One region of the Neobacillus sp. B4I6 genome, then DNA from elsewhere that is predicted to be linked to it. Evidence: predicted binding sites of a transcription regulator. Region 1 holds the regulator's gene; each other region holds the start of a gene.
The links. The regulator Rex, encoded in region 1, represses fermentation and respiration genes when NADH is low (regulators of the CRP and FNR family bind a similar motif). The targets are predictions, from matches to a motif close to TTGTGAAATATTTCACAA.

Region 1 (3,284 bases):
CCCCATGATAACTTTGTAAATATTGCTCCAGCCAGGAAAGCGTATCAATATCAAGGTGGTTTGTGGGCTCATCCAATATTAAGATATCAGGCTTGGTTAACAAAAGTTTACCAAGGGCAAGACGGGTTTTCTGCCCGCCGCTTAAACTAGATATCATCAAGGATTTGTCATGGAAATTTAACCCATGAAGGACAGAGCGCATCTCTGCCTCATATTGATACCCTCCCTGTTCTTTAAATTTCACCTGAAGATGATCGTACTCTTTTAGGATTCTTTCGTACCTTCCACCGTCTTCAAAAACAAGAGGATCAGCCATTTGTTCTTCAAGAGTGCGGAGTTGTTTTTCCATTAATCGCAGCGGTTCAAAAACCGTCAGCATTTCATCCCATATGGATAATGATGATTCTAACCCCGTATTTTGAGCTAAATAGCCAATTGTCACTTCTTTCGGCTTGATAATTTCTCCGCCATCATGCGACAAGTGTCCGGCAATAATCTTCAATAATGTCGATTTTCCCGCCCCATTGCGTCCAACAAGAGCAACACGGTCCCGAGTTTGTAATTCGAGCTTAATATTCGATAAAATAAGGTCAGCACCATAATATTTTTGTAATTGATTAACCTGTAGCAAAATCATTCTCATTCACCTCTATTACATAGGATTAGTGTACCTTATTCCCGGTATGTCGGCAATAAACTGCTCGCCATATTAGCGGAGTAAGGGTCCTAAATCGTCAAGAAATGTAATATTTAGTTCAAAGTTTCACACACATATAAGGTAAAATAGTGTATGATTTGATGGGAGGATTTTTTATATGGCAGAATTTACGCATTTTAATGAAGAAGGCAGAGCAAAAATGGTCGACGTCAGTGATAAGCCGGAAACGGCACGTACGGCGCTTGCTCATTCCAGCATTACCGTTAGTAAAGAAATTTATGATAAAATAACTAATAATGAGATGAAGAAGGGCGATGTCTTAGCAGTGGCCCAGGTAGCAGCTGTCATGGCAGCAAAGAAGACATGGGATTTGATTCCAATGTGCCATCCGATTCCATTATCAGGTGTTAATATTTCTTTCTCTTGGGAACAGGATAAGGATGAGAACTATCAATTATATATTGCTGCAGCCGTTAAAACGAAGGGGAGCACAGGCGTAGAAATGGAAGCGTTAACAGCGGCATCCGCATGTGCCTTAACAGTTTATGATATGTGTAAAGCCGTTGATAAAGGTATGGTAATTGGACCGACGTATCTTGTCGAAAAAACGGGCGGTAAAAACGGTGATTTTAAAAGAGATGAAAGAGTTAAATAAATTTTTAACTAAACCATTCATGGGGTGTGGGAGATTATGAGTAATGAAACAACGAAAATACCACAGGCGACAGCAAAACGGCTGCCCCTCTATTATCGATTTCTAAAAAACCTGCATAGTTCCGGCAAGCAAAGGGTCTCTTCAGCGGAATTGAGTGAAGCAGTAAAGGTAGACTCAGCAACGATTCGCCGCGACTTTTCCTATTTCGGTGCGTTAGGGAAAAAGGGCTATGGGTATAATGTTAATTACTTAATATCCTTCTTTCGTAAGACCTTAGATCAGGATGAATTAACTAAGGTTGCCTTAATAGGAGTCGGAAATCTTGGCACTGCCTTTTTAAACTATAACTTTTTAAAAAATAATAACACAAAAATAGAATGCGCCTTCGATGTGGATCCCGACAAAATGGGAACCATGATTCGCGAGGTACCCGTTCATCCTATGGATGATTTAGAGAAGGTTTTATCAGAAACTAATATTTCAGTGGCGATATTAACGGTTCCGGCTCCTGCCGCACAAATGATAACCGATCGACTGGTCAAAGCGAATGTAAAAGGAATCTTAAATTTCACTCCAGCAAGGTTAAATGTTCCACCATTAATAAGGGTCCATCATATTGACTTGGCAGTGGAGCTTCAATCGCTAGTCTACTTTTTAAAGCATTATCCAACGGTGGAAATAGATGAAGAATAATTAGTTAAAAAGGCTTTCCACAAAATTTGTGGAAGGCCTTTTGTATGATTAAATCCCTGCTTTTTTTAATTACATAATCTATAAAAATACTTTCTTATGCACTAAGATGTAGGTAGATGAAATGCAAGCGGTTACTAACCGGGAAGTGGGGGAAATTCAATGTCAATTTTACGAGATGAAGCATTAAAAATGCACAAGGAACACCAAGGCAAGGTTGGGATTTATTCTAAGGTGGCAGTACATAATGCAAAAGATTTAAGCCTAGCGTATTCACCAGGTGTGGCAGAGCCATGTTTGGACATTTATGCAGACGAAAATAAAGTTTATGATTATACCTCGAAGGGCAATCTTGTCGCAGTTGTATCCAATGGGACAGCAGTCCTGGGGCTTGGAAATATTGGACCAAAAGCTGCGATGCCTGTGATGGAAGGAAAGGCCGTGTTATTCAAATCGTTCGCAGATGTTGACGCCTTTCCCATCTGCTTGGCCACCACTGACACAGACCAGATCGTAGAAACCGTCAAGCTGCTAGAACCAACATTTGGCGGAGTGAACTTGGAGGATATTGCTGCGCCGCAATGCTTTGAAATTGAAGACCGCCTCCGCAAAGCCTGCGAGATTCCTGTTTTTCATGATGACCAGCATGGAACTGCGATTGTAACAGCCGCTGGTCTAATCAACGCGTTAAAATTAGCGGATAAAAAAATTGAAGATATACGTGTTGCAGTAAACGGAGCAGGTTCAGCTGGAGTAGCGATTGTTAAGCTCCTGCTGCATATGGGCGTGAAGGATGTTATTTTATGTGATACAAAAGGAATTATTTATGAAGGCCGTCCGTTCGGAATGAATCGATTCAAAGATGAAATGGCGCAAATGACAAATCGCGAGCAAAAACAAGGAACGTTAGCGGATGCGCTTATTGACGCCGATGTGTTTGTGGGGGTATCAGCAGCCGGGGCCGTTACAAAGGAAATGGTTAGCACTATGCACCGTGACCCGATTATCTTTGCCATGGCCAACCCGGTACCGGAAATTATGCCCGATGCGGCCAAAGAAGCAGGGGCTCTTGTAGTGGGTACAGGACGTTCTGATTTTCCGAACCAGGTTAATAATGTGCTTGCTTTCCCAGGCATTTTCCGCGGCGCCTTAGATGTCCGTGCCAAGGAAATCAACGAGGAAATGAAGCTTGCTGCGGTCTATGCAATTGCTGGTTTAATTTCAGAGGTTGAGCTCCATGCCGATTATGTCATTCCAGATCCATTTGACCCTCGGGTCGCA
Region 2 (3,284 bases), 4.2 Mb from region 1:
ATTAAATTACTTTTCGAAAGATCGTTGCGCTGAAACGTTAGGCTGCAAAGCTCAACTGAGAGTACTAGGGCCTTTGCTTTTGGAAAGGCAAGACAATATTCATAGGCTCTCGATAGACCAGCAGCACCGCCTGCACAGCCAAGTCCCCAAATAGGTACCCTCTTAGTGTGTGAATTAAACGGGAGGAGATTCATGATTCTAGCTTCGATACTAGGTGTGGCCATCCCCGTGGTTGAAATATAAAAAATGATGTCAATTTCTTGATAATTAATATTTCGCTTTAAGTAATCCTTATTATTTAAACACTTCTCGATTGCTTCTTTTCCAAGTGTCACCGCAGATTCAATATATGCAGAATTTTTTTCTTCAAAAGTATGGTCTTCTTTAAACCAATCGAGATTTTTAACAAAATGTCTTTTTTCAATTTGTCCATTTTGAAAAGCTCGTAAAAGTCTTTCAATATCCTTAAAGGAATCTGAGAAAAGCTCTCGTGCAAACTCCAAAGCTTGATTTTGGTTAACTTCAAAAGGGGGAATAACCTCTGAAACTGAAATAATTGTAGGCATGTTTTTTCTCCTTCAATCTATGTAAGGGTATTTTTTCCAGTTTAAAGGTTTTTATTCAAGAGTTTCAGAAAGCAAAAAAAGCTTCCCTATATGAAGAGGAAACCAAAAGTTTCCACTCTGGGAAGCAAACGTTTTGAAGGTTGTTGCTGTGCTCTTAAATTATATAATGGATACTGATTTCATTCATTAACTAATGATTTCCAGTTCAGAAGTTCTTAATAAACAGCAAGAAAAATGCTTATAAATGTTTTTTTAACTTATTTTTTATCGGGTTGTTTTTGAACTTCAATTTTAATTTTATTTTTTACTAATGTTCCGCAGATTTTACAGATTTCTACCTGGTCATACAAAAGGCGGCAATTATCACAATAATATTTTTCCACAAAAACACACTCTTTTCTGAAGGAAAATATGAATTTCTTAATATCATATTTATAGGATTCCAAAGTGTGACATTTATTTCAAAAAGGGTGGTTAATTTCGTGTGTGAATGATTATTCAATTACTTTTATCACAGGTAAAGTGTGATAGTTCACATTTTAGTCACAAATACCCCCTGGCAATTGTGATATAAATCACTGTTACATCAATTTTATAATATTAACATAGTAGATATCTTAGGAATGAACATTTTGTGAACTGCTAATTTTGATATTTTTTCTTCACAATTGTTTTGTATTATGAAAGAGAACTAATCATTTATTTTAACTACTCTGAAGGGAGTGCAGGGGGATGGCGAAGGCGGAACTTAAAACAAACCAAAAAACAGAAATCGAAGACAGCTCTTCTCTTAAAGGGACATTAGCGTCCGTTTTCTTTTTGGGAGCTTTTATTGTTGTCACTTGGGTAAGTGTCTATTACCTATTTGTTGAACGCTTTTAATAATTGAAGGGGGAAAGAATTATGCATATGCATAAGTTCGAGAAGATTTGGCTAACTTTCGGAATTAGTGCACTGGTAGTATTTTTGACAGTTGTGGGTGTAAGCGCATTCTATCTTGGTAACAAGCCGCCAAGTTGTTTAACTACAATTAATGTGGATAAGGTCGATCAAACAAAACCATTTGATAAACCAGGATTACATAAGGTTGAAGGTAAAGATTGGGACTATGAATTAGTATATGTAGCTGCAGCGTTCTCCTATAATCCAGTGAAAGTGGAAGTACCAGTTGGGGCAAAGGTAAAAGTTATTGCTACAACCAAAGATGTTGTCCACGGGTTTGAAGTAGCTGGAACAAATATTAACATGATGCTTGAACCTGGTTATGTCAGCGAATATACAACCACGTTTGATAAAGCTGGTGAATATTTAATTGTTTGTAATGAATATTGTGGTGCTGGGCACCATTTAATGAGTTCGATGATTGAGGTGGTAAAATAATGGCTAACTCGACAGCAGCAAAAGTAAAAGTTGATCCTCGTGATGCAAAGCTTTCAATGGCCCACTTTTTTGTTGCCTTCTCTGCACTTGCACTTGGTGGTTTAATGGGGCTATTACAAACCCTTGTCCGTTCTGGTAAATGGGAACTTCCATGGGGAATTGATTACTACCAAATCTTAACCGTCCATGGTGTTTTAATGGGATTGGTTTTAACGACATTTTTTATTATGGGATTTCAGTATGCTGCTGTAAGCAGAACAACTGGCGGGCATTCAAATGCTGCTCGCCGCACTGGCTGGATCGGTTTTTGGATCATGTTAGTCGGTACCTTAATGGCGGCTACCATGGTTTTACTTAAGGAAGCATCCGTACTTTACACTTTTTATGCACCACTTAAAGCCCATTGGATATTTTACTTAGGCTTAACCTTCGTCGTTATAGGAAGCTGGATTGATGGTGCCTCACAAATCATGACCTATGCAAAATGGAGGAAGAATAATCCTGGACAGCCAAGTCCGTTATTAAGCTTTATGGCTATTATAAATACAGTCATGTGGATTATCGCTACTCTTGGAGTTGCAGCAACCGTATTATTCCAATTACTTCCTTGGTCGCTTGGATTAGTTGATACTGTTGATGTGTTAGTAAGTCGGACTTTATTCTGGTATTTTGGGCATCCACTTGTTTATTTCTGGTTATTGCCTGCATATATGTGTTGGTATGCAATTATCCCGAAAATTATTGGTGGGAAAATTTTCTCTGATTCATTAGCACGTTTGTCATTTATTTTGTTCCTGCTATTCTCGATTCCGGTTGGTTTTCACCATCAATTAACAGAGCCAGGTATTGACCCTGCCTGGAAGTTCTTACAGGTTATCTTAACATTCATGGTTATTATTCCATCGTTAATGACTGCCTTCTCTCTTTTCGCAACCTTCGAGAGATATGGTCGCTCAAAAGGAGCAAAAGGACTGTTTGGCTGGTTTAAGGTTCTGCCATGGGGAGATGCTCGTTTCACAGTTCCATTTATTGGTATGGCATCATTTATTCCTGCTGGAGCTGGCGGTATTATCAATGCATCCAACCAAATGGACCAGGTAGTTCATAATACTATTTGGGTGACAGGTCACTTCCATTTAACTGCTGCAACATCGGTTGTATTAACGTTCTTTGGAATCTCCTATTGGTTGGTACCACATTTAACTGGACGTAAATTGACAAAGGCAATGAATAAATTAGGAATAATCCAAGCATGGGTTTGGTTTATTGGAATGGCATTCATGTCAGGTGCAATGCACTTCCAAGGTCTCCTTGGCGGTCCAAGACGTTCCGCTTTCT
Region 3 (3,284 bases), 740 kb from region 1:
GGGATGGATAAATTCAAGAGTTTTATTGATGCTGCCTTTAAAGAATCTGGCAGCCGGTATAAACAATTGGAAGAATTTTCACTTCCCATCGATTTCAAAACCATCAAAGAATTTCCAGAAGGGGACTACTTGAAGGTAGTATTTATTAAAAAAATAAGATAAGAATGGTGCCTGACACCCACATGGAATTAGATGTGGGGGAGGGCCTTTTTTTATTTTCAGGGTGTTGTAAATCCCATTTTTGCAATATAATAGAGGGAAGATGTTCACAAAATTGTCAAAAATGCTACTTCCTTAACTTACATAAATAAAAAAAATCATTTCTGGGGGAAACGATATGATTAGAGCGGCTATTGCTGGTGTTGTTGGTTTTGTGCTTATTTTTATCGAGTCGATGATTGTGATGAAGCTAAAAGGTCTTGAAACGATTGAATTTGGCGGGTTGGCTCCGTTTATTAATGTCTGGGCTATGAATTTCTTTTTCATGTTTGCCATCCTTACACAGGTAACCAATTGGTATATGAACAAAGAAAGTTTAAAAGAAGATAAAAGCTTTTAGTATTAAAAAAAGCGACGCAATCTGGTAGGATGACCAAGACTGCGTCGCTTTTTTTTGATTGGCTCTGTTTAACTTGCCTGTTGATTTCCGCTCCAGGCGCTTCGCTTTCCGCGGGCGGTCCGGGGAGCCTCCTCGTCGCTGCGCTCCTGCGGGGTCTCCCCTGCCCCGTCCTCCCGCAGGAGTCTTCGCGCCTTCCACTCCAATCAAAAGGGTGCCAAAATTAACAATAAGCTTTAACATAGCCTTTTGATTAAACGTTATGTTTTACAGTTGTATTCCCTTTAAATGCTGTGTTGCGAATGAATGGGATAACCCAACGGTCAAGACCGATGCGGCCCGCATTGTAGCCAGAGAATAGGATAATCGCTCCTAGGAAAAGATCTGTTGGAATATGTGATACGGTTCCTGCTAAGAAAAATGAAAAGTTCATTACAAGTCCAAAGAACATAGCAGCAGTTGTTAAGCATCCAAGAATAAGTCCAAGTCCGATTAAGAATTCACCTAGTGGGACGATGGTGTTAAAAATATCAACGTTTGGTAACGCGAAATGCTTTAAGAAATCAACATACCAGCCATAAACCATCGCACCGTCTGGACCTTTCACTGGATTAGCGATTGCCCCTTTTAGAAAGCCAGAAGCGTCAAAACCGCCTGATAATTTGTGGAACCCAGCTGTTATCCAAGAATACCCCATATATAAGCGAAGAACTGTTAAAATTCCAGCGGCAACTTTGTTTTCTCTTAACCAATTTACTACCATGTGAAACACTCCTTGTTAATTAAATTTTATTTGTTTGTTCGTTAACTACATTTTTACTATACCAAACTTATTTTGAAATTAGGGTAAATTGTTCACTATTTCACATATTCGTAAAAAAGTTGTGAACAAATTTCAAACGAACAAGATCCTTCACCAGACTCTTAGAGAGAGTTTTGTATATAAGGGAGCTTATCAAAGACATTCCCCCTGCTTACTTGCATTAAACGTTATGTTTTACAGTTTTATTCCCTTTAAATGCTGTGTTGCGAATGAATGGGATAACCCAACGGTCAAGACCGATGCGACCAGCGTTATAGCCTGAGAAAAGAATAATTGCTCCTAAGAAAAGATCTGTTGGAATATGTGATACGGTTCCTGCTATGAAAAATGAAAAGTTCATTACAAGTCCAAAGAACATAGCAGCAGTTGTTAAGCATCCAAGAATAAGTCCAAGTCCGATTAAGAATTCTCCTAGAGGGACGATCGTGTTAAAAATATCAACGTTTGGTAAGGCGAAATGCTTTAAGAAATCAACATACCAGCCATAAACCATCGCGCCGTCTGGACCTTTCACTGGATTAGCGATTGCCCCTTTTAGATAGCCAGAAGCATCAAAACCGCCTGATAATTTGTGGAACCCAGCTGTTATCCAAGAATACCCCATATATAAGCGAAGAACTGTTAAAATTCCAGCGGCAACTTTGTTTTCTCTTAACCAATTTACTACCATGTGAAACACTCCTTGTTAATTTATTTTTATTTGTTTGTTCGTTAACTACATTGTAACTATACCAAACTTATTTTTAAATAAGGGTAAATTGTTCACTATTTCACATATTCGTAAAAAAGTTGTGAACATTTTATTAACAGGGCCTTGAACTCCATTACTTACTAATTAATAAGAAAAATGCTTGGAGATGCTCCAAGCATTTTTAACGTCATTCTGGGTGTGAATTAACCTAAATATTTTTCTAAAGGGTTCCAGTAATTCTCTCCCCATCCTGCTGCAAGATGTTCTCCTTCAGCCTCAGGAAAACCAATGTGGTCGAAAACCAAAAGGGTTTTTGAGTCTTGTTCTTTTAGCTCAAACTTAGCAATAGAATAAACACCCTCTGGCCAGTTCGCTACTCGCCAAGCTTGTACTATTCGCACACCTGGAACAAGTTCAATGTTTCTTCCAAGAATCATGCCGCCAAAACAAGAAAAAGTACCACCAGCTTCGGGACTGATTTCTGTGGGTGCACCTCCCGTCATTTCGCTGAATTGTTTCGAATCTGTGAGTGCTTCATATATAAGTCCAGGGCTGGCATTGAAAATTACCTCTTGATGAATTGTTTTAGTCATTTTTTATTCCTCCAATATATTATTCAATAGAAAAGGTTATTTATTTTTTATAAAAATTAATGCATGGCCATTTCGGACCATGGGTCTACACCCGGATCATTGCCTTCTGCAAAATCTTTAATGCGCGGCATGTAATGGGACCATCCTTGTTTGTGCGATGGGACTTCTTCAACTGGCAAGTCATAATGGGTTAAAACTAAATTTGTGCCATTTTCTTTCGGAGTCAGTTTGAATTCAACCTTACTTGAACCAGGTGGCACGAGCTTTGATTTTTCCCAACCCCAAGACATGACGATTTTTTCATAAGGAACAATTTCTACATATTCGCCCATGGCAATATCGCTGCCATTCACATCAATTCGATATTTACCACCGATTTTTGGTTCGAGCAGGATATGTCTCCCCATCCAGCGAACCATTTTGTCCGCATCAGTAAAGAACGAAAATAATGTTTCCGGACGGGCTTCAATAAATATTTCTTTTGTGATGATTTCATTATTGGTCTGATTCATTTTTTCTCCTTTCTTCCTCTTCGGCAGCTTCTTTCAAACGAAGTAAACTATCATCCCAAAAACGGTCAATATACTGCTTTAATTCAGAAAAACCGTCCCTTCTAATACC

Region 2: the regulator Rex is predicted to act here: its motif matches at 1,087-1,104, upstream of QF028_RS05950 (cytochrome c oxidase subunit 2A).
Region 3: the regulator Rex is predicted to act here: its motif matches at 1,408-1,425, upstream of QF028_RS23140 (DoxX family membrane protein).

What each region holds. Positions count from the first base shown of each region.
Region 1 is NZ_JBNPWB010000002.1:4,964,242-4,967,525, reverse strand. It holds gene QF028_RS26620 (ABC-F family ATP-binding cassette domain-containing protein) at 1-637, opposite strand, end outside; gene moaC (cyclic pyranopterin monophosphate synthase MoaC) at 816-1,313, shown strand; gene QF028_RS26610 (redox-sensing transcriptional repressor Rex) at 1,350-2,006, shown strand; gene QF028_RS26605 (NAD(P)-dependent malic enzyme) at 2,166-3,284, shown strand, end outside.
Region 2 is NZ_JBNPWB010000002.1:806,972-810,255, reverse strand. It holds gene QF028_RS05955 (type III polyketide synthase) at 1-566, opposite strand, end outside; gene QF028_RS05950 (cytochrome c oxidase subunit 2A) at 1,299-1,448, shown strand; gene QF028_RS05945 (cytochrome c oxidase subunit II) at 1,470-1,946, shown strand; gene QF028_RS05940 (b(o/a)3-type cytochrome-c oxidase subunit 1) at 1,946-3,284, shown strand, end outside.
Region 3 is NZ_JBNPWB010000002.1:4,221,764-4,225,047, reverse strand. It holds gene QF028_RS23150 (class I SAM-dependent rRNA methyltransferase) at 1-162, shown strand, start outside; gene QF028_RS23145 (hypothetical protein) at 338-559, shown strand; gene QF028_RS23140 (DoxX family membrane protein) at 810-1,319, opposite strand; gene QF028_RS23135 (DoxX family protein) at 1,540-2,049, opposite strand; gene QF028_RS23130 (SRPBCC domain-containing protein) at 2,274-2,663, opposite strand; gene QF028_RS23125 (SRPBCC family protein) at 2,720-3,175, opposite strand; gene QF028_RS23120 (ArsR/SmtB family transcription factor) at 3,159-3,284, opposite strand, start outside.